2 regions of the Caballeronia sp. AZ1_KS37 genome follow, and region 2 is predicted to be linked to the other one. Evidence: riboswitches for the same ligand, from Rfam matches in the RefSeq annotation. Region 2 holds a riboswitch; the other holds the start of a gene.

Region 1 (14,503 bases), on a different contig from region 2:
CCGAAATTCGACGGGCGTTTACCTATACTGCCAATGCTTCGACCAGATACAGCGATGAGTGCGTGACTCGCAGTCGTGATGCACGCCTTGGGACGTCGGTGGCACGGAGTCGTCCAGCGCATGAGCAAACAACGATATCGCGGGCGGGACCGGCCATTCTTTACTGAACGGCGTCCTCATTACGCCGCCGTGCTCCTTCTTTTCGCGATGTCGGCGCACGCCGTCACGACACTCGGGCCAAGCTCGGCCACGCAGACGGTTTCCACCGACACGTCCTACCTGATCAAGCCCGGCACCGCGATCACGACCTCATCGGGCAACGCCATCAACGTCGAGGGCATTGCGCCCGTAACCATGTCGAACGCGGGTTCGATCATCAGTTCTACGGACAACATCGCGGCGGCAGTTGTGTTCGACGTGCCCGGATCGCTCGTCAATCAGGTGTCCGGCGCGGCGCTGGGCCATACGCACGGCATCCTCTTCAACAACAACGGTGCGGCCAACAATATCGTCAATCGCGGCGATGTCAGCGCGCGTATCAGCCATGCAATTACCTACTTGGGCGCGGCGAGCGGGACCGTCGACAACTTCGGAACGCTCAACGCCAACTCGGCGGTGACGGCCAGCACGGACGGCATTCTCCTCGGATCGACGGGCAACGTGACCGTGAACAATCACGCCGGGGCGGTCATCCGCTCGGGTATGGGCGATCAGGATAACGGCAGCGGGATCCTCGTGAGTGCCGGAACGGCGGCGATCCACAATGACGGACTCATCGATGCCTATCACGAAGGCATTCTCGGCAGAAGCGGCCTTCCCATGGAGGTACGCAATGGCGCCACGGGCGTGATCCGCAGCACGATCGGGGCGGGCGTGCGGCTCCAAAGCGGGAGCACGCTCGATAACGCCGGCGTCATTGCCAGCGGGTCGGAAACGGCCATTCTGCTATTCGGCCCGAACAACGTCGTGACGCTCGGCGCGGGTTCGCGGCTGATAAGCGGCAATGGCAACGCCATCACCAGCCAGAGCACAGACAATTCGATCATCCTGACGGGCACCAACACGGAGTCGGGGAACTTCTTCGCAAGTCCCGAACATGGCTTCATCCGGCTGAACCCGCGCGCGGGCAGCGACTGGACGCTCAACGGCACGGTGCTGATGGGCGGGACATCCTCAGCGGCGCTCGATGTCGAAGGCGCGCTGACGCTCGGCGGCGCGGTCATTCAGAACGGCGGCGGCACGACGGTAAGGTCTTCGGGCTCGCTCACGCTCGGCACGGGCGGCGCGGCCGGCATCGTGACGGGCAATGTCGTCAATGACGGCCTGCTTCGGTTCAACCGCAGCGACGCCTTTTCGTTCGACGGCGCGATAACGGGAACGGGCACGCTCGTGCAGGCGGGCAGCGGCACCGCCGCGCTGACAGCAGCGGGATCGTCGCAAGGCGCGGTAAACGTGCAAGCGGGCACGCTCGCGCTGAATCAGCCGGGCGCGTTCAATGCGGGCAGCTATGCGACGCAGCCTGGCGCGACGACCGCCATCGCCGCGGATTCGACGCTGAACGTCGCGACGAACTTCAGCCAGGCGCCGGGCGCAGCGCTGACGATCGCCATCGGACAGGCCCAGCCGATCATCACGGCGGCGAGCGCGAGTCTCGGCGGCGCGCTGAACGTGAGCGGCTTCGGCGCGAGCGCGCCGGATTCCGCGAGCGCGCTCACGAGCACGCGCTTTGACATCATCCATACGAGCGGCGGTATCGCAGGCGATTTCGCGAGCGTCGGGTTCGGCGGCACGGCGAGTCCCGTCGATTATCTGACGCTCGCCGGCGCGAAGACCAACAACGGGCTCGACTACGAAGTCGGCTTCGGCCTGCGCTGGCTCGCAGGCGCGGCACAGGGCGACGGCGCGTTCACGCTCGCAGGCGCGGCGGATACCTTCAATGCCGATGTCGCGCTCAACGACCAGACTGGCCGGTTCGCGAGCGGCTGGGACGGCCGGACGTTGACGAAGAAGGGCGCGGGCACGTTGATCCTGTCGGCGGCGAACGGCTATACCGGCGCGACACTGATCGATGCCGGCACGCTCGCCGCGGGCGCGCGCGACGTGATCGCGGGAAGTTCGCAGCTCGCGGTGGCGGCGGGCGCGACCTTCGATCTGCGCGGCTTCGATCAGCACGTCAGCGATCTCGCCGGCGCGGGCAATGTGACGCTCGCCGGCGGTGCGCTGAGCGTGAACAGCGCGGCCGATTCGACGTTCAGCGGCACGATCGGCGGCGCAGGCAGTTTGACGAAGAGCGGCGCGGCCACGCTGACGCTGAGCGGCGACAACACGTTCACCGGCACGACGACGATCGCTTCGGGCGCGCTGCGGCTCGGCGCGGGCGGGACGACGGGCAGCGTCGCCGGGAACGTCGTCGATGACGGCGCGCTCGTCTTCGACCGCGCCGACAACGTGATCTTCCGCAACACGATCAGCGGCACGGGCGATGTCGTTCAGCAAGGCAGCGGCGTCGTCACGTTGACCAACGCGCAAACCTACAGCGGCGCCACGCGCGTCGATGCCGGCGCGCTGGTGTTGACCGACGGCGCGCGGCTCGCGAATACGTCTCAGGTAAGCGTGGCTCCGAGCGCGACCTTCGGCGGCTATGGCTCGGTGGGCGGCGCGGTGCTCAACAACGGCGTACTGGCCATAGCCGATGCCGCGCCGGGTTTCGCGGGCGGTCCGGCGGGACAATTCCTCATCGGCGGCGCGCTCACGAACAACGGCGAGATTCGCATGGCGAGCGCCGCGCCCGCGAGCACGCTGACCGTCGCGGGCGATTACACCGGCAACAACGGCCGTATGGCGCTCTCCACGGTGCTCGCGGGCGACCGATCGGCGACCGACAGACTTGTCGTACACGGCGGCACGGCGGGGCAGACGCGCGTCGCAATCGCAAATGCGGGCGGCGCGGGCGCGCAAACGGCGAACGGCATCGAGATCGTCCAGGTGGACGGGCAATCGAACGGCGTGTTCACGCTTGACGGCCGCGTGGTCGCGGGTCCGTACGAATACAGTCTGCGGCAAGGCGGCCTGGCGACGCCGGACGATGGCGACTGGTATCTGCGTTCGGCGCCGACGCCGCGCCCGGAGCCGGGCGCTTACCTCGGCAATCAGCGCTCCGCCGAAACGATGTTCACGATGACACTGCACGATCGCGCAGGCTTCGCCGATTCCTACGCCGCGCTACCGCCGGACGCCGATAACGCGACGGCCTGGGCGCGCACGAGAGGCGCGCATACCGACAGCGACGCGGCCAGCGGGCGTATCGGCGAATCGACGGACACCGCGCTCGTGCAGGCGGGCATCGACCTGCTGCATCGGGTGTCGGACGGGCATCGCTGGCAGGCGGGCGTGATGGCGGGCTACGGCTCGTCCACCACCGATGCGACCGCGCAGAACAGTTCCGCGACCGCGCGCGGCAACGTCAACGGGGCGAGCGCGGGCGTCTACGCGACGTGGCGCGGCAATGCCTGGTCAGCCGATGGCCCGTACGTCGACACCTGGCTGCAGTACGCCCATTTCGACAACACCGTGAAGGGCGCGGATTTGCCGGGCGAGAATTATTCGAGCAGCGTGTGGGCGGGATCGCTCGAAGGCGGCTGGGCCTTTGCGCTCGGGCAGACATCGACGGGACCGGTGCTCGTCGAGCCGCAGCTTCAGTTGATCTACACGAACTATCACGCCGGCGATCACGTCGAGCACAACGGAACGGTGATTCACAGCGACGATGGCGGCGGATTCACGACGCGCGTCGGCGTGCGGATCTTTCACGCGCCAGGCTCGGCGGCGTCGCCCGGATGGCTGCCGTTCGCGGAAATCAACTGGTGGCACGACACGCAGCTTTCCTCGGTTTCGTTCAACGACGTGCGCGTGTCGCAGGACGGCCCGAGAAATCGCATGGAGTTCAAGCTCGGCGCGCAAGGCCAGATCGCGAAACAGTGGCGCGTGTGGGGCAATCTCGGCTATCAGCAAGGCGACGGCGGTTATCGGAGCTACGAAGGGCTGCTCGGCGCGCGCTACATCTGGTGACGCGCGCGCCGGTCGCGCGTCAACCCGTCACCGCGCCCTTGTTCGCCGGCCCCGCGAGCGCCGCGAATTTCGCCAGCACGCCGCGCGTGTACTTCGGCGCGGGCTGCTTCCACGCGGCGCGGCGGCGCGCGAGTTCGGCGTCATCCACGTTCAGTTGCAGAAGCAGCTTGTGCGCGTCGATGGTGATCGAATCGCCTTCCTGCACGAGCGCGATGGTGCCGCCCGCGAACGCTTCCGGCGCGACGTGGCCGACCACCATGCCCCAGGTGCCGCCCGAGAAACGCCCGTCGGTGATGAAGCCGACGGATTCGCCCAGCCCCTTGCCGATGATCGCCGATGTCGGCGCGAGCATCTCCGGCATGCCCGGACCGCCGACCGGCCCCAGATAGCGCAGCACGAGAATGTCGCCAGCTTTGATCTTGTCGCTGAGAATGGCGTCCATCGCGCTTTGCTCGTCGTCGAACACGCGCGCAGGACCCGTGATGACCGGATTCTTCAGGCCCGTGATCTTCGCGACCGCGCCGTCTTCCGCGAGATTCCCGCGCAGGATCGCGAGATGCCCTTCCTTGTAAAGCGCCTGCTCGATCGGGAAGATGACCTTTTGATCCGCGCGCGGCTTGCTCGGCACGTCCTTCAGTTCTTCGGCCATCGTGCGGCCGGTGATCGTGATGCAGTCGCCGTGCAAGAGACCCGCGTCGAGCAGGATCTTCAGCACTTGCGGAATGCCGCCGGCTTTGTGCAAGTCCGTCGCGACATATTGACCGGAAGGCTTCAGATCGCAGATGACCGGCACTTTCTTGCGCATGCGCTCGAAGTCGTCGATGCTCCATTCCACGTCCGCCGCGTGCGCGATGGCGAGATAGTGCAGCACGGCGTTCGTCGAGCCGCCCGTCGCCATGATGAGCGCCACCGCGTTCTCGATCGACTTCTTCGTGATGATGTCGCGCGGCTTCAGATCCCTCTTCACCGCTTCGACGAGTACGCGCGCCGATTCGGCCGCGGAATCGACCTTTTCCTGATCCGGATTCGCCATCGTCGACGAATACATCAGCGACATGCCGAGCGCCTCGAACGACGAGCTCATCGTGTTCGCCGTGTACATGCCGCCGCACGAGCCGGTCGACGGGCACGCGTTCTTCTCGACGCCCTTGAAATCCTCCTCCGACATGCGCCCCGCGGTGAACTCGCCGACCGCCTCGAAAGACGACACGATCGTCAGATCCTTGCCCTTCCAGTTGCCGGGGCGAATCGTGCCGCCATACACATAGATCGACGGCACGTTCATGCGCGCCATGCCGATCATGCCGCCCGGCATGTTCTTGTCGCAGCCGCCGATCACGACGACGCCGTCCATCCACTGGCCTTGCACGGCGGTCTCGACGCAGTCCGCGATTACCTCGCGCGACACGAGCGAGTACTTCATGCCTTCGGTGCCCATCGACATGCCGTCGGAGATCGTCGGCGTGCCGAAAATCTGCGGATTCGCATCGGATTTCCTGATCGATTCGACGGCGGCGTCCGCGAGGCGCTGCAAGCCCGCGTTGCACGGCGTGATCGTCGAGTGGCCATTGGCGACGCCGATCATCGGCTTGTCGAAGTCCTCCTCCTTGTAGCCGAGGGCGTAATACATCGAGCGATTGGGCGAGCGCGCGACGCCCTGAGTGATGTGCTTCGAGCGGCGATTGAAGGCCATGGTGTGCTCCTGAGGGGATGTTCTTGATTTGATGCAGCAAGAATGCAACCGCGCTATGTGTCTGTCCAATATATTATTCAGGGCTTACTAGGTCGCAAAACATATCAATGGAACTACGACTCCTGCGTTATTTCGTGACGGTCGCCGAAGAGATGCACTTCGGCCGTGCCGCCGCGCGCCTCGCGATGACGCAGCCGCCGCTCTCGCAGGCGATCCGCGCGCTGGAAGAATCGCTCGGGGTCGCGCTTTTCGTGCGCACGAAACGGACCGTGGAGCTGACGCCCGTCGGCAAGGATCTGTTGCCGGAAGTGCGCCGCCTGCTCGCATCCGCCGATGCGCTGCGTCCGCTCGCGCAATCGCTCGCGCGCGGCGAGGCGGGCGTGCTGTCGCTCGCGTTCGTCTCCACCGCCGATTACGGGCTTCTGCCGGCGCTGCTGCGCGATTTCGGTGCGCGTCATCCCGGCGTGCGTCTGCAACTGACCGAAGCGACGAGCGACGTGCAGATCGACGAACTCGTCGCCGGGCGCGTCGATGCGGGCCTCGTCATTCCGCCGCTGCCGCCGCGTTACGCGTCGTCGCTCGAGTATGTGCCGATCGCGCGCGAGCCGCTGATGATCGCGATGTCCGAGAAGCAGGCGCAAGAGCTGAACTCGGGCGAAGACGAACCCGTCGACCTGCACGATCTCGCCGCCGCGCCGCTCGTCGTCTTTCCGAGGCGTCTCGCGCCCGGCTTGCACGACATCATCATGGGCTGCTATGGCGCGGCCGGGCTCACGCCGCGTATCGGCCAGGAGGCGATCCAGATGCAGACCATCGTGAGCCTCGTGTCCGCCGGCATGGGCGTCGCGCTCGTGCCGCAATCGCTGCGTCATCTAAGGCGCACGGGCGTCGTGTATCGTCCGCTGCTCGATCCCGGTCCTTTCGTGGAAACGGGGCTGGTATGGCGGATCGCGGAAGTGAGTCCGGTGCTCGCCGGGTTCATCGAAATCGTCCGTTCGAGGGCCGAAAGCGCCGGTTCTGTATGATTCGCCCCTGTAGCCCGCTTAAAGATTCCCACATCAGAATGCTCATACATCCCAATTTCGATCCCATCGCGATTCATCTCGGACCGCTCGCCGTGCGCTGGTACGGCCTCATGTACCTGGTGGCGTTCGTGTCGGCCATCGTCATCGGCCGGTTGCGGCTGCGGCTGCCTTATGTCGCCGCGCAAGGCTGGACCGTGAAGGACATCGACGACATGCTGTTCTACGGCGTGCTCGGCACGATTCTGGGCGGGCGCATTGGCTACGTGCTGTTTTACAAGGCCAGTTATTACGCCGCGCATCCGCTCGATATCTTCAAGGTATGGGAAGGCGGGATGTCGTTTCACGGCGGCTTTCTCGGCGTGACGCTCGCGATGGTGCTGTTCGCGTATCACCGCAAGCGCACGTGGCTGCAGGTGACGGATTTCGTCGCGCCGATGGTGCCGCTCGGTCTCGCGGCGGGGCGACTCGGCAATTTCATCAACGGCGAGCTGTGGGGCCGCGTGACGGACCCGAACGCGCCGTGGGCGATGCTCTTCCAGAACTCGACGAACGACGACGCCGTGTGGCTCTCGAAGAATCCGCAGCTCGACGCGCAGTATCACCTCACGGAAATTTTTCAGCGTTACCACATGCTGCCGCGTCATCCGTCGCAGTTGTACGAAATCGCGCTGGAAGGGCTCGTGTTGTTCATCGTGATCTGGACGTTCTCGCGCAAGCAGCGTCCGGTCGGCGCGATTTCGGCGCTGTTCCTGATCGGTTATGGACTCGCGCGCTTCACCGTGGAATTCGCGCGTGAGCCGGACGATTATCTCGGCTTGCTCGCGCTCAATCTCTCGATGGGCCAATGGCTTTCGCTGCCGATGATCGTCGCCGGCGTGGTAATGATGGTGTGGGCCTACAAGCGCAATCTGCGCCTGCCGCCCGAATCCGCAAAGGCTTGAGGAAAGAGCGGGGCGGTCGAACGCCGCCCCGCGTGAACAGCGGGAGCGACGTTTAGCGTCCCATTTGTACGGAGCCGGAAACGTCGACTGTCACCGTGGTCGTGCCGGCTTCCATCGCGATCGGGGCCATCTTCGCATCGGCGCTCATCGCGCGCGATTGCATCATCATGACGGGACGCGGCTGCGCGCCGCTCCGTCCGACATTCACTTCCCGAATCGTGAAATTGCTGTAGCCGAAGCCTTGCGCGGCGCTTTGCGCCTGCTTGCGGAACGAATCGATGGCTTGCGAGACGAGCTTTTGCTCGGCCGCGCGCTGCGCTTCGGGCGACAGCGAGAACGCGACGCTACCCACTTGCATCGACGAACTCATCTTGCCCGCGAGCTTCGATGCCGCCGCGAAGTCATGCGATTCGAGCACGACTTCCGTGCGCCCGCGCCACGCGGAAATCTTGCCGTCGCGATCCGTCGACGGATAGACGGTGAACGAGCCGCTCTTCGCGGTCACGCCGTCGACACCTTTGGCTTCGCGTAACGCGGCCTCGGCGCGCTGATTGAGCGTGCTGGTGAGCGACGACGGATCGGCCGCTTCCTGTTCGTAGAAGAGCGTGATGTTGACGACATCCTGCGGCACTTGCGCGCTCGCTTGTGCGGAGAGCGAGAGCACGCCCGAGGGCTGTGGCTGCGTCATCACCGTCTGCGCAGCGGCGGTTTGAGACAACGTTAGCGCGGCACCGGACATCGCGAGCAGGGCGAAGGCGGCGGCGGTTTTCTTATTGAGCATCGAAGGACTCCGTGACATCGCGTACGTGCGACGGGATTTAGTCGCAGTCGTGAAGTCGTAAGTTCCTTGTTAGACGAGGTGCTCGGTAATAAATCGCCATTGCGCTTCGGTCACGGGCGTGATCGAGAGCCGGTTGCCGCGCGCGAGCACTTGCATGTCGGCAAGCTCTGGATGTTCGCGCAACGCGGCGAGCGATATGAGCGGCGTCTTCTTCACGAACTTCACGTCGACGAGCATCCAGCGCGGCGTTTCCTGCGTCGATTTCGGATCGTAGTAATCGCTCTTCGGATCGAATTGCGTGGGATCCGGATATGCCGTCGAGCACACTTTCGCGATGCCCGCGATGCCCGGCTCCGGGCAGCTCGAATGATAGAAGAGCACGCCGTCGCCGATCTGCATCTGATCGCGCATGAAGTTGCGCGCCTGATAGTTGCGTACGCCCGTCCACGGCAAGGTTTTTTTCGGCGCGTGCGCGAGATGATCGATGCTCGCTTCGTCCGGTTCGGACTTCATCAGCCAGTAGCGCATGGTCGTGTGCATGAATCGAAGAGCGAACGGCAGGGACAAACGAAAACGGCATCGGAAAAACCGATGCCGTTTCTTGAATGAGGTCCCCGCCACAGCCGCTAGGCCGGCATCCTGAACCTGGGTTCAAGATTGGTCGCGGTAAGCAACACTTCGGGTACATCGGACTAGCGACGCGCGCGCCCGTGCTGCAAGGTTCCGCAACCGTGCCAATGTAGCATTGGTTCAAGGAATATATGACCTTGGCGTACCAGGCAGGGAAACGTCACTCTACACCAATCGTTTGCCTTCTGCAGCCTCTTCACGCTACTTCGGCGGTTTCTTTTTTCGATTGACATTGCGCGCTGATTGACTCGACGCGCATCTGCCTTATTGCGCTTCGTGTTGCGCAATGACCGCGCCCAATTGCTCGTTCATCGAGTGCATCGTGCGGCGGATTTCTTCGGCGGGGAAGGCCTCGCCGTGACGCACGCTGTCCTGCAGCTTAAGCAATTCCGACGCCAGCGAAAGCGCCGCCATCACCGCGATGCGATCCGTGCCGCGCACGCTGCTTGCATTGCGCACTTTGTTCATTTCGGCGTCGACGCGCGCGACGGCTTCACGCAATGCGCCTTCGGTTTCCGGCGAGCACGCGAGACGATACGGCTGCCCGAGAATGGATACTTCGATCTGCGTGGTCGTCATGCCTTCTCTCCCTGATGATGCTCGCCGTGCAATTCCGTTTCATGTGCTTCCTGGGAATCGGCTTCGAGGAGATCGAGTTGATTGTCGGACTCGGCATGTTGCGCGGACTTGCCGCGCGGCAGCTTTTCGAGAATCGCGTTCAGGCGGATTTGCGCGTCGTCGATTTTCGCGGACAGCGAATCGCGTTCGGACTGCAGCGTATCGCGCTCTTCGCGCACTTGCGCGAGCTCGGCCTGCACGTTCGCATAGTCGGCGCGCAGCTGTTCGAGTTGTTCCTGCAGCGCTTGATGCGCCTGCTTGTGGCGCTCGCTGATCTGGATCAGCCGGCCGATGTTTCCTGACAGTGATTCGAGTTCGTTGAGCATGTGCTGCGTCCTCTAAAGACCTCGCATTTTAGCGCGGTTCAACGGAGCTTCCGATAAATGTCTCGTTTCGAGACGTAACAACACGCGATCTAGCGCTTAATCCTTCGAATCAAGCGCATGTCGCGATGCATTCGTGTGCAGAAAACGCGAGCGCCCCGCAACGCTCGTGATGACAGGCCGGCCGCTTCTCTTTCGCTTCTCGTTCGATTCGTCATGCGCCGCGCCAGTCTGGCCGCGCGGTTTTCTTGACGGCCCCGAACCGCGCTCCTACACTTGCCGCACTTTTGGTGCTCGCATCCGCGGATCTCGTGGATGCAGTCAAACGGGAAACAGGGAGCGAAGTCGCCGCAATCGACGACGAGCCAACCTGTGCTGCCCCCGCAACGGTAAGCGACCGCAACGCAAGTTGCAAGTCGTCTCATGCGCGTTTTTGCCGCGCGAGCGTGTCGAAATTCGTCGCACGCGCGCGACTGCAAGAAACGTGTCGATGCCACTGCGCGCCATGCGCGGGAAGGCGAGACGATTGATCGCCAGCCCGGATACCGGCCGGAGTCCGACGCATCGGCGCGCATGGCGCGGTGCGTTCGTCGCGCATCGTCCTCGCGGGGAGCGGGGTCGCGCTCACGCGAAACGGAACACTTCACACATGGTATTGCCACTGGCCGCGCTCAGAAGCGGTCTCTCCCGTCATGGCGCGCTCGTTGCGGCCATCGGCGCCTTGCCGTTCGCCGGCGCTGCACAGGCGGCCCAGACGGAAGACAGCACGCAAACGCTTGCGCCCGTCGTCGTCACATCGACGCGCGCGCCGCAGCCGCTTGCCGAATCGATTCCGCAGACATCGCTTTTTGACGAGCAGGACATCGCCGATGCAAACGCAAGCGACGCGCTCGGACTCGTCGCGCTCGCGCCCGGCGTGCAGATCACGCGCAACGGCGGACCGGGCTCGAACTCGGGGCTTTTCATACGCGGTGCGGCGTCGTCGCAATCGCTCGTGCTGATCGACGGCGTGCGCGTCGAATCGGCGTCGCTCGGCGCGGCACAGCTATCGCAATTGATGCTCGACCAGATCGGGCGCGTCGAGGTCGTGAACGGCAACGTGTCGGCGCTCTATGGATCGAATGCGATTGGCGGCGTCGTGCAGATCTTCACGAAGGAAGGCGAGGCGCATCCGCCGCGCTTCAACTTCGAGGCCGAGTACGGCAGCTATCACACGCAGCGGCAATCGGCGGGCGTGAGCGGCGCGCTCGACAAGGACGGCCGCACGACCTTCAGCGTGAACGTCTCGCGCGAGAAAACCGACGGCTTCTCGTCGATCGATCCGGGAATCGCGCCCGGCGCCAATCCGAACGCGAACGGCTATCTGAACGAGAGCGTCGCGGCGACGCTGCGTCACAAGTTCAGCGACAAGTGGGACGCGGGCGTGCGCTTCCTGCAATCGAACGGCATCAACAGTTTCGACGATGCCTATGGCCAGCCGACGGATATCAACGAAACGCACGATCGCGTGCGCTCGGCGTCGGTGTTTGCGAACGGCCGCGTCACGGATAACTGGACGGCGCACTTCACGATCGCGCAGGGACAGGACCGCGCGAACATCGAGCAGAACGGCGTCTATACGAGCCGTTTCGATTCGGAGAACCGGCAATATACGTGGCAGAACGACGTGCGGATCAGCGACGCGCACAAGCTGCTCTTCGGCTACGAGCATCTCGATCAGACGCTCGATTCCCATCAGTTCAGCGCGCCCGACCGTCATGTGAATTCGATGTTCGCGGGTTACGTGGGGCACGTCGGCGCGAACGAGTTGCAGGCGAATCTGCGCCGCGATCAGTATTCCGATTTCGGCGGCGCGAACAGCTACTATCTGGGCTACGCGTATAACTTCGACGCGCACTGGAAGGCGAGCGCGAGCTATTCGGCCTCGTTTCGCGCGCCGAGCTTCGACGATCTCTACTATCCGCTGAGCGGCAATCCGTCGATTCAGCCGGAGCGGAGTCATTCGGTCGAGGCGGCGTTGCAGTACGCATCGAATGCGCTCGGCGTGGTGCGCGTGACGCTTTTTCAGACGCGCTATTCGAATTTGATCGATTACGTGTCCGACGGCGGCTTCTACTATGTCGCGCAGAACGTCGGGCGCGCGAAGGTGCAGGGCATCGAGGGATCGTGGGCGGGGCACGTCGGCGCAACGGATGTGCGCGCGGGCGTCACGTTCCAGAATCCCGTCGACGAAACGAATCACGAGGATTTGACGCGGCGCGCGCGGCATTTCGCGACGCTGACGGCGCATCGCACGATCGGGCCGTGGCGCGTCGGTGGCGAATGGATCGTGAGCGGTCAACGCAGCGATTACGATTCGACGCTCGCGGGCTACGGCATCGTGAATCTGTCGGCGCGCTACGACATCTCGAAGTCGTGGTACGTCACGGCGCGCATCGACAACCTGTTCGACAAGGACTATGAACTTGCGTACTCGTACAACACGCCACGACGCGGCGCGTACATCACGTTGGGCTGGCATCCGTCGTGAGCCGCGTGGCTGAACGTCCGCGCGCGATGAACGCGAGCCGCGCCACCGCGATCTGGATCGCGCTCGGCGCAGCGACGCTCGTCGTGCTGGTCGCGTCGCTCGCGATGGGCAGCGTCGCATTGCCCGTATCGCGCGCGATCGGCGCGCTCTTTCACGCGCACTCGGCGACGCCCGATATCGCCGATGACATCGTGCTGACCTTGCGTCTGCCGCGCGCGCTCGCGGGCTTCGCGTCGGGCGCATTGCTCGCGTTCGCCGGCGCGCTGCTGCAAGTGCTGTTGCGCAATCCGCTGGCGGAACCGTACGTGCTCGGCGTATCCGGCGGCGCGGCAACCTTCGCGCTTGCCGCGATGCTCGGGTCGCTGCCGTGGTGGGGCGTCGATATCGCGGCTTGCGCGGGCGCGTTCGCATCGATCGTTCTGGTCCTCGGACTCGCGCGCAAGGACTTGTGGCAAAGCGGACAGGACGCATCGCCGAGGCTCTTGCTGACGGGTGTCGTGATCGCATCGGGATGGGGCGCGCTCATCACGCTGATCCTGAGCGTCGCGCCCGAGAACCGTTTGCGCGGCATGATCTTCTGGCTGACGGGCGATCTCAACGGCGCGGCGGCGCCATGGCCCGCGCTGATCGCGCTCGCCGTCGTGCTCGCGGTCATCGTTCCCGTCGCACCGCAACTGAACGTGCTCTTGCGCGGCGATACGACCGCGCGCGCGCTCGGCGTGCCGGTCGAGCGCTTGCGTCTGCGCGTGTATCTCGTCGCATCGATCGCGGCGGCGGCCGCCGTGACGACGGCGGGCACCATCGGCTTCGTCGGGCTCGTCGTGCCGCATCTGTTGCGCCTCGCGTTCGGCAACGATCAGCGCATGCTCGTGCCCGCCGCCGCGCTCGCGGGCGGACTCGCGGTGATGGCCGCCGATCTCGTCGCGCGCACGGTGATCGCGCCCGCGCAATTGCCGGTCGGCGTCGTCACGGCATTGATCGGCGTCCCGATGTTCCTGTGGATGCTGCTGCGGAGGCCGCGATGATTTTGCGGCTCGACGCCATCGTGCTTCGCGCGGATAAGCGCACGCTCATCGACGGGCTCACGCAGTCGATCGAAGCGGGCGAAATGTGGTGCATCGCCGGGCCGAACGGCGCGGGCAAGACGACGCTCATCAACGTGCTCGCCGGGATTGCGAAAGCCGCATCGGGCAGCGTGTCGCTCGACGGCCGCGCGCTCGCGTCATGGCGCGCGACGGAACTCGCGCGCGCACGCGCTTTGATGCCGCAAGCCGCGCACGACGCCTTCAGCGCGAGCGTGCTCGATACCGTGCTGCTCAACCGCTTTCCGCATCTCACCGGCTGGGGCTGGGAGAGCGACGAGGATCGCGCCGCCGCGCACGCCGCGCTCGAAACGTTGGGTCTCGCATCGTTCGCGTCGCGCGACGTGCTGACGCTTTCCGGCGGCGAACGCCAGCGTGTCGCGCTCGCCGCCGTGCTGTGCCAGAACGCGCCGCTGCTGTTGCTCGACGAACCGCTTTCGCATCTCGACCTGCATCATCAGATCGATTGCCTGCACGCGTTGCGCGACGCGGCGCGCGCGCACAAGCGCACCGTAATCTTCTCGTGCCACGATCTGAATCTCGCGCGCCGTTTCGCGACACACGCGCTTCTGCTCGACGGCAACGGCGGCGCTCATGCGGGACTCGTCGCCGACGTGCTCACGGCCGAACGCGCGAGCGCCGCATTCGGCTATCCGCTCGCGTTGATTCGCGATGGCGAGCACGAAGCGCTCGTGCCTTCCATCCCTCGCTCATGAAAGGAATTCCGATGTCCACGAATAACGGCATCCCGATGCCCCGCGCGCTCGACCGCGCCATCGAAGGCGAACTGCGCCGCATCATCGACACGAAGA
Region 2 (14,503 bases):
ATGCCGGTTATGCGGATACACCGCGGAAATAGGCATCGGCAGCGGATTCCATTGCGGCAGCACTTCGATGAGCTCGCCCGCGCGCAGATGCGGCAGCGCCATGAAGCGCGGCACCTGGATGATGCCGACGCCCTTCAGGCCGCAGCTCAGATACGCTTCGGCGTCGTTCACCGCGATCATGCCGCGCATCTTCACTTCGATGGTTTCATCGTTGACGACGAAATCCATGTCCATGATGCGGCCCGTGCGGCTCGAAAAATAATTCACCGCCGTGTGATTCTGCAAATCGTCGATGGTTTTCGGCGTGCCGTTGCGTTCCAGATATTGGGGCGCGGCCACCGTCACGCCCTGAAACACGCCGATGCGGCGCGCGACGAGACTCGAATCCTGCAGCGTGCCCACGCGAATCACGCAATCGACGCCTTCCTGAATCAGATCGACCGGCTTGTCGCCGAAGCCCATCATCAGTTCGACTTCCGGATAGCGCGTGTGGAAATCGCATAGCTGCGGCATCACGATGAGCCGCCCGATCGCGCCGGGCATGTCCACGCGCAACTTGCCGTGCGGGCCTTTCCCGTTGTTCGAAAACGAGCCTTCCGCTTCTTCGATGTCCGCGAGGATGCGTACGCAGCGCTCGTAATACGCTGCGCCGTCCGGCGTGAGATTGAGCCTGCGCGTCGTGCGCTGAAGCAGCCGCACGTTCAGATGCGCTTCCAGATTCTGGATGATCGTCGTGACCGAGGCGCGCGGCAGATTGAGCGTGTCCGCTGCGCGGGAAAAGCTGTTGGTGTCGACGACGCGAGTGAAGACCTGCATTGCCTGAAGCCGATCCATGTTCTCTCACCTTCTTTACTTAGCGATGCAACTATTTAAGCGCGCGCTAAAGAATGACGGAAGAACAATCGCGAGGGATAACCACGATTGTTCGGTGCGACCGAATTGTGTTGCCGGATTATAGGCATTTATTAAAAAAGGCGCGGCCTCCAGAATTCGCAGCATCGCAACTTATGCGTGAAGGCCTTGCAGCATGGGCCTCGCACCGAGAATAACCATGGCAACACTGTTGGATCTGGAGTCGAGTCCGCGCTTGTGCATCGAAGATGTGCACATCACGGGACACGCGCAGCCGATCACGCTGCGCAGCTATCGTCCCGCATCGGACGGCACGATCCTGCCCATCGTTCTTTACTTCCACGGCGGCGGATTCATTCGCGGCGGACTCGACGACGCGGATATCGCAGCAGCGACGATCGCGCGCGATACGCCCGCGTGGGTCGTGTCCGTCGGCTATTCGCTCGCGCCGAAGTTTCCGTTTCCCGCCGCGCCCGAAGACGGCTATCGCGCCGCGCAATGGGCCGTCGCGCATGCGCGTTCGCAGCGCGCGGACCCGCAGCGCATCGGCGTCGTGGGCCATGACGCGGGCGGCAATCTCGCGACCTGCGTCGCGGCCATCGCGCGCGATCGCGGCGATATTCGCATGTCCGCGCAAGCGCTGCTCGCGCCGTTGCTCGACCCGAGCATGACGCGCCTCGCCGACGAACGCAAAGTGCTGTGCCCCGATTTCGAAGCATGCGAATGCGCGCAGTGGTATCGCGCGTATCTGCCGAATCCGTCGCAACGTCTGCATCCGTACGCCGCGCCGCTCGAATCGCGACGTCTGGGCGGATTGCCGCCCGCGATGATCGCGAGCGCCGAGCACGATCTGCTGCATATCGAGGCCGAGAAATACGCGGGCGAATTGATCGCAGCGGGTGTGCCGACCGAAGTCACGCGTCATTGCAAGACCTCGCATCAGGCGCTCGCCGCGCATCCCGAAGCGCTCGCGGATGTCGTCGCGTTCTTCAGGAAGCGCCTCGCACGCGCGAAGTAAGCGCGAAAGATAACCGCAAGATTCGGCACGCCAGCCACGCATCACACAACAACAATCTCAACGCTAACCGGAGCCTTCACCATGTCATTCACTCGCAAACGCATCTACGCCGCGCTAGGCGCGGTGCTGATCGTCGCCGGCGCGGGCGGTTATACCGCCTTGCGCGGCCACGGCGATTCGGCGATCAACGAAGCCAAAGCCGCCGCGCACAGCCCGACTGCAACGGAAGTGGACGTCGCAGCGGTCGTGTCGAAGACCATCACCGACTGGCAAAGCTATTCGGGCAGGCTCGAAGCGGTCGATCACGTCGACATTCGTCCGCTCGTTCCCGGCACGATCGTCGCGGTGCATTTCAAGGACGGCCAGCTCGTGAAGAAGGGCGATGCGCTCTTTACGATCGATCCGCGTCCTTACGAAGCCGAAGTGGACCGCGCTCAGGCGCAGCTCGCGGCGGCGCAGGCGCGCAATGGTTATACGTCGACGGATGCAGCGCGCGCCGAACGCCTGCTCGCCGACAACGCGATCGCCAAGCGCGACTACGACGAGAAACAGAACGCTGCGCGCGAGGCCGTCGCCAACCTGAAGGCCGCGCAGGCTGCGCTCGAAGCCGCGAAGATCAATCTCGCGTACACGCATATCGTCGCGCCGGTGTCGGGCCGCGTGTCGCGCGCGGAACTTACTGTGGGCAACATCGTGTCGACGGGGGCGAATGCGCCTTTGCTCACGACGCTTGTTTCCGTATCGCCGATCTACGCATCCTTCGATGTCGATGAACAAACGTATCTGCGCTATCTCGGCCGCGATGCGGGCAGCACGGTGCCGGTGTCGCTCGGTCTCGCGAACGAAGATGGCTATTCGCGCGAAGGCGTCGTCGATTCCGTCGATAACCGGCTCGATACGACGTCCGGCACCATCCGCGTGCGTGCCCGCTTCAACAATCCCGACGGCACGCTCGTGCCCGGGCTCTATGCACGCGTGAAGGTCGGCGGCGGCTCGCCGCATCCGGCCGTGCTCGTGGAAGACGAAGCGATCGGCACCGATCAGGACAAGAAGTACGTGATGGTCGTCGACAAGGACAACCGCGTGCAGTATCGCGAAGTCACGCTGGGTCAGACGCATGAAGGCCTGCGCGTGATCTCGAAGGGTTTGCAGCCGGGCGAGCGCATCGTCGTCAACGGCCTGCAGCGCGTGCGTCCCAACGATGTGATCAAGGCCAACAACGTCGCGATGAATGACGACGACAAAGCGCCCGCCGTGAAGACGGCATCCGCACAGTGATGCGCGTCATCCGCAACAGACAGAACTCGTCATGAACATATCCAAATTTTTCATCGATCGCCCGATCTTTGCGGGCGTGCTATCGGTGGTCGTGCTGCTGGCGGGCGTCATCGCGATGTTCAAGCTGCCGATCTCCGAATATCCGGAAGTCGTGCCGCCTTCGGTCGTCGTGCATGCGCAGTATCCCGGCGCAAACCCGAAGGTGATCGCGGAGACCGTGGCCTCGCCGCTCGAAGAGCAGATCAACGGCGTCGAGGACATGCTCTACATGCAGTCGCAAGCGAACAGCGACGGCAATCTCACGACGACCGTAACGTTCAAGCTCGGCACCGATCCGGACAAGAACACGCAGCTCGTGCAGAACCGCGTGAACCAGGCATTGCCGCGTCTGCCGCAGGACGTGCAGCGTCTCGGCGTGACGACGATCAAATCGTCGCCGACGCTGACGATGGTCGTTCACCTCAATTCGCCCAACGGCCGTTACGACATGACGTATCTGCGCAATTACGCGCTGATCAACGTGAAGGACCGGCTCGAACGCATCGCGGGCGTGGGCGAAGTGCAGCTGTGGGGCTCGGGCGATTACTCGATGCGCGTGTGGCTCGATCCGCAAAAGGTCGCGCAGCGCGGCATGACCGCGACCGATGTCGTCAACGCGATCCGCGAGCAGAACGTGCAGGTCGCGGCGGGCGTGATCGGCGGATCGCCGACGCTGCCGAACGTGCCGCTGCAACTGAACGTGAATGCGCGCGGCCGCTTGCAGAACGAGTCGGAGTTTCGCGACATCGTGCTGAAGACGTCGCCCGATGGCGCGGTCACGCATCTCTCCGATGTCGCGCGCGTCGAGCTGGCTGCATCGGAATATGGTCTGCGTTCGTTGCTCGACAACAAGTCGGCAGTTGCAATCGCAATCAATCAGCAACCGGGCGCGAACTCGCTGCAGATTTCCGACGAAGTCCGCAAGACGATGAAGGAACTGAAGGCGGACATGCCCGCGGGTCTCGAATACGAGATCGTCTATGACCCGACACAGTTCGTGCGCTCCAGTATCGAAGCCGTGATTCATACGCTCGCTGAAGCGATCGCGCTGGTGGTGCTCGTCGTGATCGTGTTCCTGCAAACGTGGCGCGCGTCGATCATCCCGCTGCTCGCGGTGCCGGTGTCGATCGTCGGCACATTCTCGCTGCTGCTTGCATTCGGATTCTCGATCAACGCGTTGTCATTGTTCGGGATGGTGCTTGCGATCGGTATCGTCGTCGACGATGCGATCGTGGTCGTCGAGAACGTCGAGCGCAACATCGAAGCGGGGTTATCGGCGAGAGAAGCGACGTATCAGGCGATGCGCGAAGTGAGCGGGCCGATCATCGCGATTGCATTGACGCTCGTTGCCGTGTTCGTGCCGCTCGCGTTCATGTCGGGTCTCACGGGCCAGTTCTACAAGCAGTTCGCGATGACCATCGCCATCTCGACGGTGATCTCGGCCTTCAACTCGCTGACGCTGTCGCCGGCGCTCGCCGCGCTGCTGCTGAAAGGCCACGACGAGCCGAAGGACTGGCTCACGCGAGGCATGGACCGCGTGTTCGGCGGCTTCTTCCGCGGCTTCAACAAGGTCTTTCATCGCGGTTCGGATGCGTACGGCAAGGGCGTGAAGAGCGTCATCAACCGCAAGGCATTGATGATGGTCGTGTATGCCGTGCTGCTCGGCGGCGCGGTGCTGATGGGCAAGATCGTGCCGGGCGGCTTCGTGCCCGCGCAGGACAAGGAGTACCTCATCAGCTTCGCGCAGTTGCCGAACGGCGCATCGCTCGATCGCACGGAAGGCGTGATCCGTCAGATGTCGGATATCGCGCTGAAGCAGCCGGGCGTGGAAAGCGCGGTGGAATTTCCGGGCTTGTCGGTGAATGGTTTCACGAACTCGTCGAGCGCGGGCATCGTGTTCGTCACGCTGAAGCCCTTCAAGGAGCGCGTGCATGACAAGGCGCTGTCCGCAGGCGCGATTGCCGGCGCGCTGAATCAGAAGTACGCGGGCATCAAGGGCTCGTTCATCGCCGTGTTCCCGCCGCCGCCGGTGCTCGGTCTCGGCACGCTCGGCGGCTTCAAGATGCAGCTCGAGGATCGCGGCGCGCTCGGCTATGCGGCACTCGCCGATGCGACCCAGGCGTTCATCAAGCGCGCATCGCAAACGCCCGAGCTTGGACCGACGTTCTCGAGCTATCAGATCAACGTGCCGCAGTTGAACGTCGATCTGGATCGCGTGAAGGCGAAGCAGCTGGGCGTCTCGGTGACGGACGTCTTCGACACGATGCAGGTGTATCTCGGCTCGCTCTACGTGAACGACTTCAATCGCTTCGGACGCGTGTATCAGGTGCGCGTGCAGGCGGATGCGCCGTTCCGCGCGAATCCGGAAGACATCGGCTTGCTGAAGACGCGTAACGCGAATGGCGACATGGTGCCCTTGTCGTCGCTCGTGAAGGTGACGCCGACGTATGGTCCGGAGATGGTCGTGCGCTACAACGGCTATACCGCCGCCGATATCAACGGCGGTCCTGCGCCCGGCTATTCATCGGGCCAGGCGCAGGCGGCGGCGGAACGCATCGCGGCCGAAGTGCTGCCGCGCGGGATCAAGTTCGAATGGACCGATCTCACGTATCAGCAGATCCTCGCGGGCAACGCTGCGCTGTGGGTCTTCCCGATCAGCGTGCTGCTCGTGTTCCTCGTGCTCGCCGCGTTGTATGAAAGCCTGACGCTGCCGCTCGCGGTCATTCTGATCGTGCCGATGAGTATTTTGTCCGCGCTGGTCGGCGTATGGCTCACCGATGGCGACAACAACATCTTCACGCAGATCGGTTTGATGGTGCTCGTGGGCTTGTCGGCGAAGAACGCGATTCTGATCGTCGAGTTCGCACGCGAACTGGAGATGCAAGGACGCACGATCGTGCAGGCCGCGATAGAAGCGAGCCGCCTGCGTTTGCGCCCGATTCTGATGACGTCCATCGCGTTCATCATGGGTGTGGTGCCGCTCGTGCTGTCGACGGGCGCGGGTTCGGAAATGCGTCATGCAATGGGCGTGGCGGTGTTCTTCGGCATGTTGGGCGTGACGCTCTTCGGCCTGATGCTGACGCCGGTGTTCTACGTGATCCTGCGCAAGCTCTCGCGCACCGAGCACGTAACGGACAAGCACGGCACGCATCCGCAGATGCGCGGTATTGGTGCTTCGGTCGAAGCGCAGTGAGGGGAATGATGAATAAGCTGCATGTTTTATCGAGTCTGATGGCGTCGTTGTTGCTGGTCGCGGGCTGCTCGCTCGCGCCGACCTACGAGAAGCCCGACGTCAATGCGCCGTCCGCCTACAAGGAAACGCCGCAAAAGACGCTCGATGCATCGGAAGCGGGTACGTGGAAGACCGCGCAGCCGTCCGAAGAGATGATGCGCGGCGAATGGTGGACGATCTTCGACGACGCCACGCTCAACGATCTGGAAAAGCAGGCGCAGGACGCGAACCAGAACCTGAAGGCGGCGGCCGCGCGCGTGAAGGAAGCGCGCGCGATCAACCAGACGGCGCGGGCGGGCTTGTTCCCGACGCTCGATGCGGGCTTCGGCCCGACGCGCGAGAAGTTCTCGCCGGCATCGCAGTTCCTGCCCGCCGATGGCAACGTGCCTGCGCAAACGCTGTGGCGCGCGCAGGCGAGCGTGTCGTATGAAGTCGATCTGTTCGGCCGCGTGTCGAACTCGGTGCAAGCCGCGAACGCGGACACGCAGCAAAGCGAGGCGTTGTTCCGTTCGGTGCAGTTGGCATTGCAGGCTGACGTCGCGCAGAACTACTTCAATCTGCGCGAGCTCGATGCGGAAAGCGATGTCTTCACGCGCACCGTGCAGCTACGCGAGGAAGCGTTGAAGCTCGTGCAACGCCGCTACACCGAAGGCGATATCAGCGAACTCGACGTGGCCCGCGCGAAGTCCGAGCTCGCGACAGCGCGTTCGGATGCGATGACGGTGCAACGTCTGCGCGCGGCATCGGAACATAGTCTCGCGGTATTGCTCGGCAAGTCGCCCGCCGAATTCACGATGGCCGCGAATCCGCTCAAGCCGGTAACGGTGCGCGTGCCGCCCGGTTTGCCTTCGGCGCTGCTCGAGCGCCGTCCCGATGTCGCGGCGGCGGAACGCGCGATGGCTGCGGCCAATGCGCGTATCGGCGTGGCGAAGGCGGCGTTCTTCCCGTCGCTCACGTTGACGGGCTCGGGCGGCTTCGAATCCGCGACGCTCGGCGATCTCTTCAAGTGGTCGAGCCGCACGTTCCTGCTCGGGCCGTTCGCGGGTACGGCGCTGAATATCCCGATCTTCGATGGCGGCCGTCGCAAGGGCAATCTCGCGAATGCGCGCGCGATATATGAAGAGGATTCGGCGAACTATCGTCAGCAGGTGCTCGTTGCGTTCCGCGAGGTCGAGGACAATCTGTCGGATCTGCGCATCCTCGAAGATCAGACCGCGACGCAGGACGATGCAGTGAAGGCGTCGGTGCGTGCCGCGCAGTTGTCGCGCACGCAGTACACCGAAGGCGCGGTGAATTACCTCGACGTGATCGATGCGGAGCGCACCGTATTGCAGACGCAGCGCGCCTCGGTGCAGTTGCGGGGCACGCAGGCGGTATCGACGGTGAATTTGATCCGCGCACTGGGCGGCGGCTGGGGCGATGCGAAGCCCACGCCGGTGCCCGAGCCGAGTCTCGCGCAGAAGTAGCATGAAGATGGCCCTGCATCGCGCAGGGCCATTTTTTTCTCGGGGCGCGCATCGATGACAGCTCGATTGTTCGCCTCCCGGAACATATGTCTTCACCTGCGGGGCGTTTATCCGCACGGCTCGAATCCATAGAATTTCAATCATGGGATAGGGAGCCGATGATGAAAGACTTGATCGCAAAACAACTGTATCAGCCGGCGGTGGTGTTGCCACTGCTACTGTTGACGCGCCTGATGGTCACGCTCGACTTCAATCTCGCGCAAGTCATGTTCGTAATGGTATTGAGAGGTTCGCAGCACGCATATCAGTTCGCGCTGCGTCATGCGGTTTCGCGTCAGCGCAATGGCGCGAGCGTGAAGCATCTGCCCTGCAACAACTGCTGCTGACGCGCGCCGCGCTATCGACCTCAATACACTTCGGGAACGTACATCTCATCCGGCACGGGCTGGCGCAAATAATCGGGATTGAACACGCGGTCGGGCAGTTCGATCGGCGGATGCTCGACATCGTGATACGGCACCTGACTCAGCAAGTGATGAATGCAGTTCAGGCGCGCACGTTTCTTGTCGACGGCATGCACGACCCACCACGGCGCTTCGGGAATGTGCGTGCGCTGAAGCATCACTTCCTTGGCCGCCGTGTAGGCCTCCCATCGGCGGCGGCTCTCCAGGTCCATCGGGCTCAGTTTCCACTGCTTCAAAGGATCTTCGATACGCGCCTGGAAGCGCACTTCCTGTTCGTCGTCGGTGATCGAGAACCAGTACTTCACGATCTGAATGCCGCTTCGCACGAGCATCTTCTCGAACTCGGGAACCGAGCGGAAGAATTCCTCATACTCTTCGTCCGTGCAGAAGTTCATCACGCGCTCGACGCCCGCGCGGTTATACCAGCTTCGATCGAAGAGCACGATCTCGCCCGCCGCCGGCAAATGCGACACGTAGCGCTGGAAATACCATTGCGTGCGCTCGCGATTGTTCGGCGCGGGCAGGGCGGCCACGCGGCACACGCGCGGATTCAGCCGTTGCGTGATGCGCTTGATCGCGCCGCCTTTGCCCGCCGCATCGCGTCCCTCGAACAGCACCACGAGTCGATGCCCCTCGTGCACGACCCAGTCCTGCAGCTTCACGAGTTCGCCTTGCAAGCGAAACAGCTCGCGAAAATAGGTCTTGCGTAACTGACGCTCTTCATCGGAGAAAGTCGATTCGCCGTCCAGGAAGCGATCGTCGATCTCCATCTCGAACTCTTCGTCGTAGCTGTCGATGATGTCGGCGTGGAAACGGCGCTGCTTTTCCGTCGTGTTCATGAGGGGCTCCGTGGCGTTCTTGGGCTGCCGCCGTCGCGATGACGGTCGCGGCGCGGGACGGCCGATTGTGACGACATTCGATGGCAGTCACATGACAGCGGCTGATTCGTTCATTCTAGCGAGCGATTCGCTGCTTTATGACGCGGCGTCGCGCGCCGTTAGAATGTTCCGGCACTTCGATGGCATTTTGAAGTTCGATTTCATCTTCCCCATATCAAGCGAGCGAACGCGATGACCGGAACGATCCATAGTTTCGACGAAGCTCAAACCGCGCGCCTCGTGCCGTATGACCGGCTCGTCGACACCCTCGCCGCGACGATGCTCGATTACGCGGCGGGACGCATCGTGAGTCCAGAGCGCATGGTGGTGCCGATCGAAGGCGGCGTGATGTTGTCGATGCCCGCGAGCGCCGCCGATCTCGCGATGCACAAGCTCGTGAACGTTTGCGCGGGCAACGGCGCGCTCGGCCTGCCGACGATCCACGGTCAGGTGACCGCCTACGATGCCATGACGGGCGTGCCGCAATTCATGCTCGATGGCCCGACGGTGACGGGCCGGCGCACGGCGGCGGTATCGATGCTCGCGATCCGCGCGCTTCACGATGCCGCGCCGCGCGAGGTGCTCGTCATCGGTACGGGCAAGCAGGCTGCGTATCACGTCGAGGCGCTCGCCGCTATTTATCCCGATGCGCGCATCGTCGTGCAAGGCTCGCGTCCCGGGCGCGCGCGCGAGTTCTGTGCGGCGCATGCATCGCTTTCGAAGCAGCTTGCCGCGCTCGACGAGACTACGATTCCCGATTCGATCGATGTCGTCATCGCCGCGACCACGAGCAAGACGCCGGTCTATACGTTGCCCGCGCGCGCGGGCCGCCTCGTGATCGGCGTGGGCGCATTCACCGCCGATGCCGCCGAGATCGCCGCCGCGACCGTGCATGCAAGCGCGCTTTACGTCGACGACCCTGCGGGCGCGCGTCACGAAGCAGGCGATTTCATTCTCGCGAGCGTCGAATGGAACGATGTGCACGCATTGGCGCTCGCGCTCGCGGCGCCGTCCAAAGCCGTTGATGCATTGCAACCGGTGATGTTCAAATCGGTCGGCTGCGCGGCTTGGGATCTTGCGGCATGTCGCGTCGCGCGTGCGGTTTTGTCGGAGGAAAGCGTCGCGGCGCGCTAGGCCGTGCAAGGGGAACGCCAGCTTGGAACGGTACTTGCTGTAAGTCTCTTTAATGACAGAGACGCCATAAGCGTCACATGACAAACGGCGCCAAGGTGCGCCACAGCAATCGAGCCAGCGAACTAACCCATGAAAAGTCGATACGACAGCAAGTGGCACCCGTGGATTCCGGCGCGCGACGACGGACGTGAGGGCGCGGGTGGCGCGGCGGACGGGGAACGCCAGACGACTCCGCATGCGAGCGCGGCGCCGCCTGCGGCTTATTTCATCTCGGTTCTTGAGCTTGCGACGGGCGAGAAACTCGGCAATGACGAGCGTCTGCGCGCCGTCGCGATGCTGGAATCGCAATTCGGTGCGGGGCGTCCGCGCACGCTGAAGGAAGCGGTGCGAATCTGCGCGGCGGCGATCGATTCATCGACGCTGCAGCGCATGGCGCGCGGCGCAAAGGCCTAGAACACGTCTGAAAAGACAGCTTCGGCGAAGCGCGTTTTTTCACACGTGTGTAAAACGCGCGTGCTCGCCGAAAAGTGCGCGAACGTTCGGTTGCGCCTTGACCGCTCTATTTGACGGTCTGAATGACTTCGAAGCCCTCGAATTCCGGATGACCGAGATAAAGCTGGCGCGTCTCGCCGCCGGCATTGCGATGCGCGGCGCGAAACGCGTCCGAACGCGTCCAGTCTTCGAAGGCTGCCTGATTCGCCCATATCGTATGGCTCGAATACAGAACGTGATCGTCTTTCACCGGCCCTTTGAGCAGATGAAACTCGACGAACCCGGGCACATCCTTCAGATGCGTATCGCGGCTCGTCCACAGACGTTCGAAGTCGGCTTCGGCGCCGGGCACGATCTTGAAGCGGTTCATGGCGATATACATGTCGATGCGGTTCCTTCGAAGTAGTGACTCGATTGAGCGGATAAGAACGATCAGTCGCGCCCGAGTTCGACGATGGTCGTGAAGCCGCCGAAGAACATGCGTTGAGGATCGAACGGCGTCTCGCCGGATTCCATCATCGTTTTGAGGCGCGGGTCTTCCATCACTTTGGCGTTGACGCTATCGCGCTGCTCGCGCGATTCGTAGACGATATACGAGAACGCGACGGTCTCGCCTTCCTTCATCTGCACGCTCTGTGGAAACGATGTGAGCTTGCCGGGCTTCACGTCATCGGCGATGGTTTCCACGAACTTCAGTGCGCCGTGTTCCAGCCAGATCTTGCCGGCGGCTTCGGCCATGCGGCGATAAGCGTCGACCTTGTCGATCGGTACGGGTACGACGAATCCATCCACGTAATGCGCCATCTGAGTCTCCTGGTTGAGTCGAACGCGCACCGCGCACGCGATGCGCTGTCTGCTTTGAGCTATTCGTATGCAGCGAAGTTCAGGGCGGTCCACGTATCGGCGGGCGACGCGCGTTCCAGCACCGTGGACGAGAGCGGCGCGAAGTTCATCCCATAGATCGATGCGAGCGGCAGGCGAAGCGCATGCGCGAGCGCCACTTTCACGACGATCGCATGCGTGACGACGATGCAGCGCCCCGCGTCGAGCCGGTCGATCGAAGCGAAGCCCTCGGCGACGCGCGCGGCGAGCATGGCGACGCTTTCGCCGCCGTGCGAACGCGCATCGGGATCCGCGAGCCATGCAGCGACATGTTCCGGTTCGCGCTCGCCCGTTTCGCGTATCGAATGCCCGCGCCAGCGGCCATAGTCGATGTCGTCGAACGCGGGAACGATCTCGAATGCATCCGCGATCCACGCCGCCGTTTCACGCGCGACGCGCGCGGGACTCGCAATCACGCGCGTGTCGGGCAAGGCGTGCAATGACGCGAGCTGCGCGCGCGCATTGCGCTCGGGAGGTTCGTCGCCGGTGGGAAAGTGCCCGGTTTTCATCGCGCGCGTGGCGGCGTGACAGAGAAGAATGAGTTCCAAGGCAGGTGGCGGTCGAATCGGAATCGTTTTACTTTGCAGCGGATCATCATAGAATGGCAAGCTTGCAGTGCGAGGAAGCCGGTGCAAACCCGGCACGGTCGCGCCACTGTGTGCGGTACGTCAACGCGAAAGCGCGGCGCCGCGAGTCAGACCCCGCTGCATGCTCTTCGTCAATCGGGACGCGCTTTTCCCTGGAGAACCACCATGAATGCTTCCAACGCGCCGGTCTTTTCCGCTCCGGTTTCCCCGTCACTCGATGCACCCGTGCCCATTCCGGTGCGTGAAGTGTTGCCGTGGGCCGTCTTCATCGGCCTCATTCTGCTGATCGCAATCTATTTCGTCGGCGCCGAACAGGGCGCGACGTCGATTTTCTCGGGCACGTACGTCCACGAATTCGTGCATGACGGCCGGCATTTGCTCGGCTTTCCGTGCCACTGAGGAAGCATCATGATTCGCACTTTGCTGATACGCGGCATGATCGCGGGACTGGTCGCGGGCCTGATCGGCTTCGGCTTCGCGCGTGCGTTCGGTGAACCGTCGGTGGCACGCGCCATCGCGTTCGAGGAACAGCACGAGCATGAACACGAACATGAGCACGGTCATGCCGATGCGGCTGCCACGCAAGCGCATTCGCACGATCACGGCGACGAAGCGCTCGTGTCTCGCGATACGCAAGCGGGCCTCGGCCTTCTGACCGGCGTCGCCGTGTTCGGCACCGCGCTCGGCGGTCTCTTCTCGCTCGTGTTCGCGTTTGCTTATGGACGGCTCGGCGCGTTGCGCGCGCGCGGCACGTCGGCATTGCTCGCGCTGTTCGGCTTCGTGAGCGTCGCCATCGTGCCGTTCCTCAAGTACCCGCCCAATCCGCCCGCTGTCGGCAATGCCGAGACCATCGGGCCGCGCACGGCGCTTTTCTTCGGCATGGTGGCGATTTCCATCGCGGCTGCCGTCTTCGCCGTGCGCTTGCAGCGGCGCATGGTGGCGCGGCATGGCGGGTGGAACGCGACGCTCATCGCGGCGGCTGCGTATATCGTCGTGATCGTGGCGGCGCAGGTCGCGCTGCCGTCCGTCGATGAAGTGCCCGCGGATTTCTCCGCTTCGCTGCTGTGGAATTTCCGCGTGGCCGCTATCGGCATGCAGGCGCTGTTATGGACGACGCTCGGTCTCGTGTTCGGTGCGCTCGCAGCGCGTGAACTCGAGCGGCCGGCGGTGAGAAGAATGGCTGCGGCGTAAGCGGTTCGGCGTCGCTCATGAAGCCCGCGCTTCGTCAGGAACGCGGGCTTTTCGTTTGCTCTTTCGCCGCACGACGCTTGAGCAATTCATCGAACAGATCGAGCTTCGCGGCATCGTCCATCGATCTGAAGGTCTTGATTTCCTCGCGGCTTCGGAAGCAGCCGAGGCACAGGCCCGTTTCCTGATCGAGCTTGCAGACATCGGTGCATGGCGAGCCGATGGGTTCCTGCGCTTTCGCGCGTTCGATGGTGAAAGCGAGATCGTCTTGCGTCGTTGTCATAGTGATTCGCCGCGAAAGAGCGCAGCGGCCGCGGCCGGATTCGACGGCCAGTAAGCGTGCATGTAAGTGGCCGACACCGAACCATGCCGATAGAGCGCTTCGCCTTCGGTGCCGGTCGTGGCATGAGCGGCCTTGAGTGCCGGCTGCATTGGCGTGTCGAGCGTCGAGTAGTGGAATGTGTGACCGGTCATCGCGCCATGCGTCGTGTCGATGCGCTGCATCGCGAGGCGCGACAGCTTGCGTTGCATCGCCGCGTCGCCGGGAAGGATGCCGAGCATCGCATGCCGCGTGCCTTCGATGTCGGTCAGCGTGTCGAGCAGATACAGCATGCCGCCGCATTCCGCGACCACGGGCTTCGCTCGCTCGACGTGCGCAACGACCGATGCACGCGCGCGTTCGTTCGAAGCGAGCGCCGCGGCATGCAGCTCGGGATAGCCGCCGGGAAGATAGAGCGCGTCGGCATCGTGCGGCGCGGGTTCGTCGGCGAGCGGAGAAAACGTGCTGATGCGCGCGCCCATGGCGATGAGCACATCGACATTCGCCGGATACACGAACGAGAACGCCGCATCGCGAGCGATGGCGATATGCGCGCCGTCGAGCAGACGCGGCGGCGCGGGCAGCGTCGCATCGTCGAAATGAACGGGCGGCGGAAGATCGGCGAGCGTCGTTTGCGCGATTGCATCGGCGGCGCGGTCGAGCCGTGCGTCGAG

What was found. A riboswitch is a leader RNA that binds a small molecule or an ion and turns the genes downstream of it on or off. The one in region 2 is predicted to bind cobalamin.
Region 1: another riboswitch for cobalamin. It lies ahead of NCS00_RS03590 (TonB-dependent receptor domain-containing protein); the one in region 2 lies ahead of NCS00_RS18270 (CbtB domain-containing protein).

What each region holds. Positions count from the first base shown of each region.
Region 1 covers NZ_JALQDP010000002.1:82,040-96,542, forward strand. Annotated here, with positions in the region: gene NCS00_RS03545 (autotransporter outer membrane beta-barrel domain-containing protein) at 121-4,068, shown strand; gene ilvD (dihydroxy-acid dehydratase) at 4,088-5,761, opposite strand; gene NCS00_RS03555 (LysR family transcriptional regulator) at 5,869-6,786, shown strand; gene lgt (prolipoprotein diacylglyceryl transferase) at 6,825-7,727, shown strand; gene NCS00_RS03565 (SIMPL domain-containing protein) at 7,780-8,508, opposite strand; gene NCS00_RS03570 (EVE domain-containing protein) at 8,578-9,036, opposite strand; RNA gene ssrS (6S RNA) at 9,116-9,297, opposite strand; gene NCS00_RS03580 (cell division protein ZapA) at 9,403-9,717, opposite strand; gene NCS00_RS03585 (ATPase) at 9,714-10,082, opposite strand; cobalamin riboswitch at 10,350-10,647, shown strand; gene NCS00_RS03590 (TonB-dependent receptor domain-containing protein) at 10,729-12,609, shown strand; gene NCS00_RS03595 (FecCD family ABC transporter permease) at 12,606-13,634, shown strand; gene NCS00_RS03600 (ABC transporter ATP-binding protein) at 13,631-14,407, shown strand; gene cobT (nicotinate-nucleotide--dimethylbenzimidazole phosphoribosyltransferase) at 14,419-14,503, shown strand, end outside.
Region 2 covers NZ_JALQDP010000030.1:432,895-447,397, reverse strand. Annotated here, with positions in the region: gene NCS00_RS18330 (LysR family transcriptional regulator) at 1-834, opposite strand, end outside; gene NCS00_RS18325 (alpha/beta hydrolase) at 1,052-1,870, shown strand; gene NCS00_RS18320 (efflux RND transporter periplasmic adaptor subunit) at 1,952-3,148, shown strand; gene NCS00_RS18315 (efflux RND transporter permease subunit) at 3,180-6,380, shown strand; gene NCS00_RS18310 (efflux transporter outer membrane subunit) at 6,386-7,885, shown strand; gene NCS00_RS18305 (hypothetical protein) at 8,047-8,271, shown strand; gene ppk2 (polyphosphate kinase 2) at 8,292-9,188, opposite strand; gene lhpI (bifunctional Delta(1)-pyrroline-2-carboxylate/Delta(1)-piperideine-2-carboxylate reductase) at 9,420-10,361, shown strand; gene NCS00_RS18290 (hypothetical protein) at 10,491-10,814, shown strand; gene hmuQ (heme-degrading protein HmuQ) at 10,921-11,235, opposite strand; gene NCS00_RS18280 (DUF1428 domain-containing protein) at 11,286-11,657, opposite strand; gene NCS00_RS18275 (histidine phosphatase family protein) at 11,717-12,283, opposite strand; cobalamin riboswitch at 12,332-12,458, shown strand; gene NCS00_RS18270 (CbtB domain-containing protein) at 12,488-12,721, shown strand; gene NCS00_RS18265 (CbtA family protein) at 12,731-13,513, shown strand; gene NCS00_RS18260 (DUF1289 domain-containing protein) at 13,548-13,793, opposite strand; gene NCS00_RS18255 (cobyrinic acid a,c-diamide synthase CobB) at 13,790-14,503, opposite strand, start outside.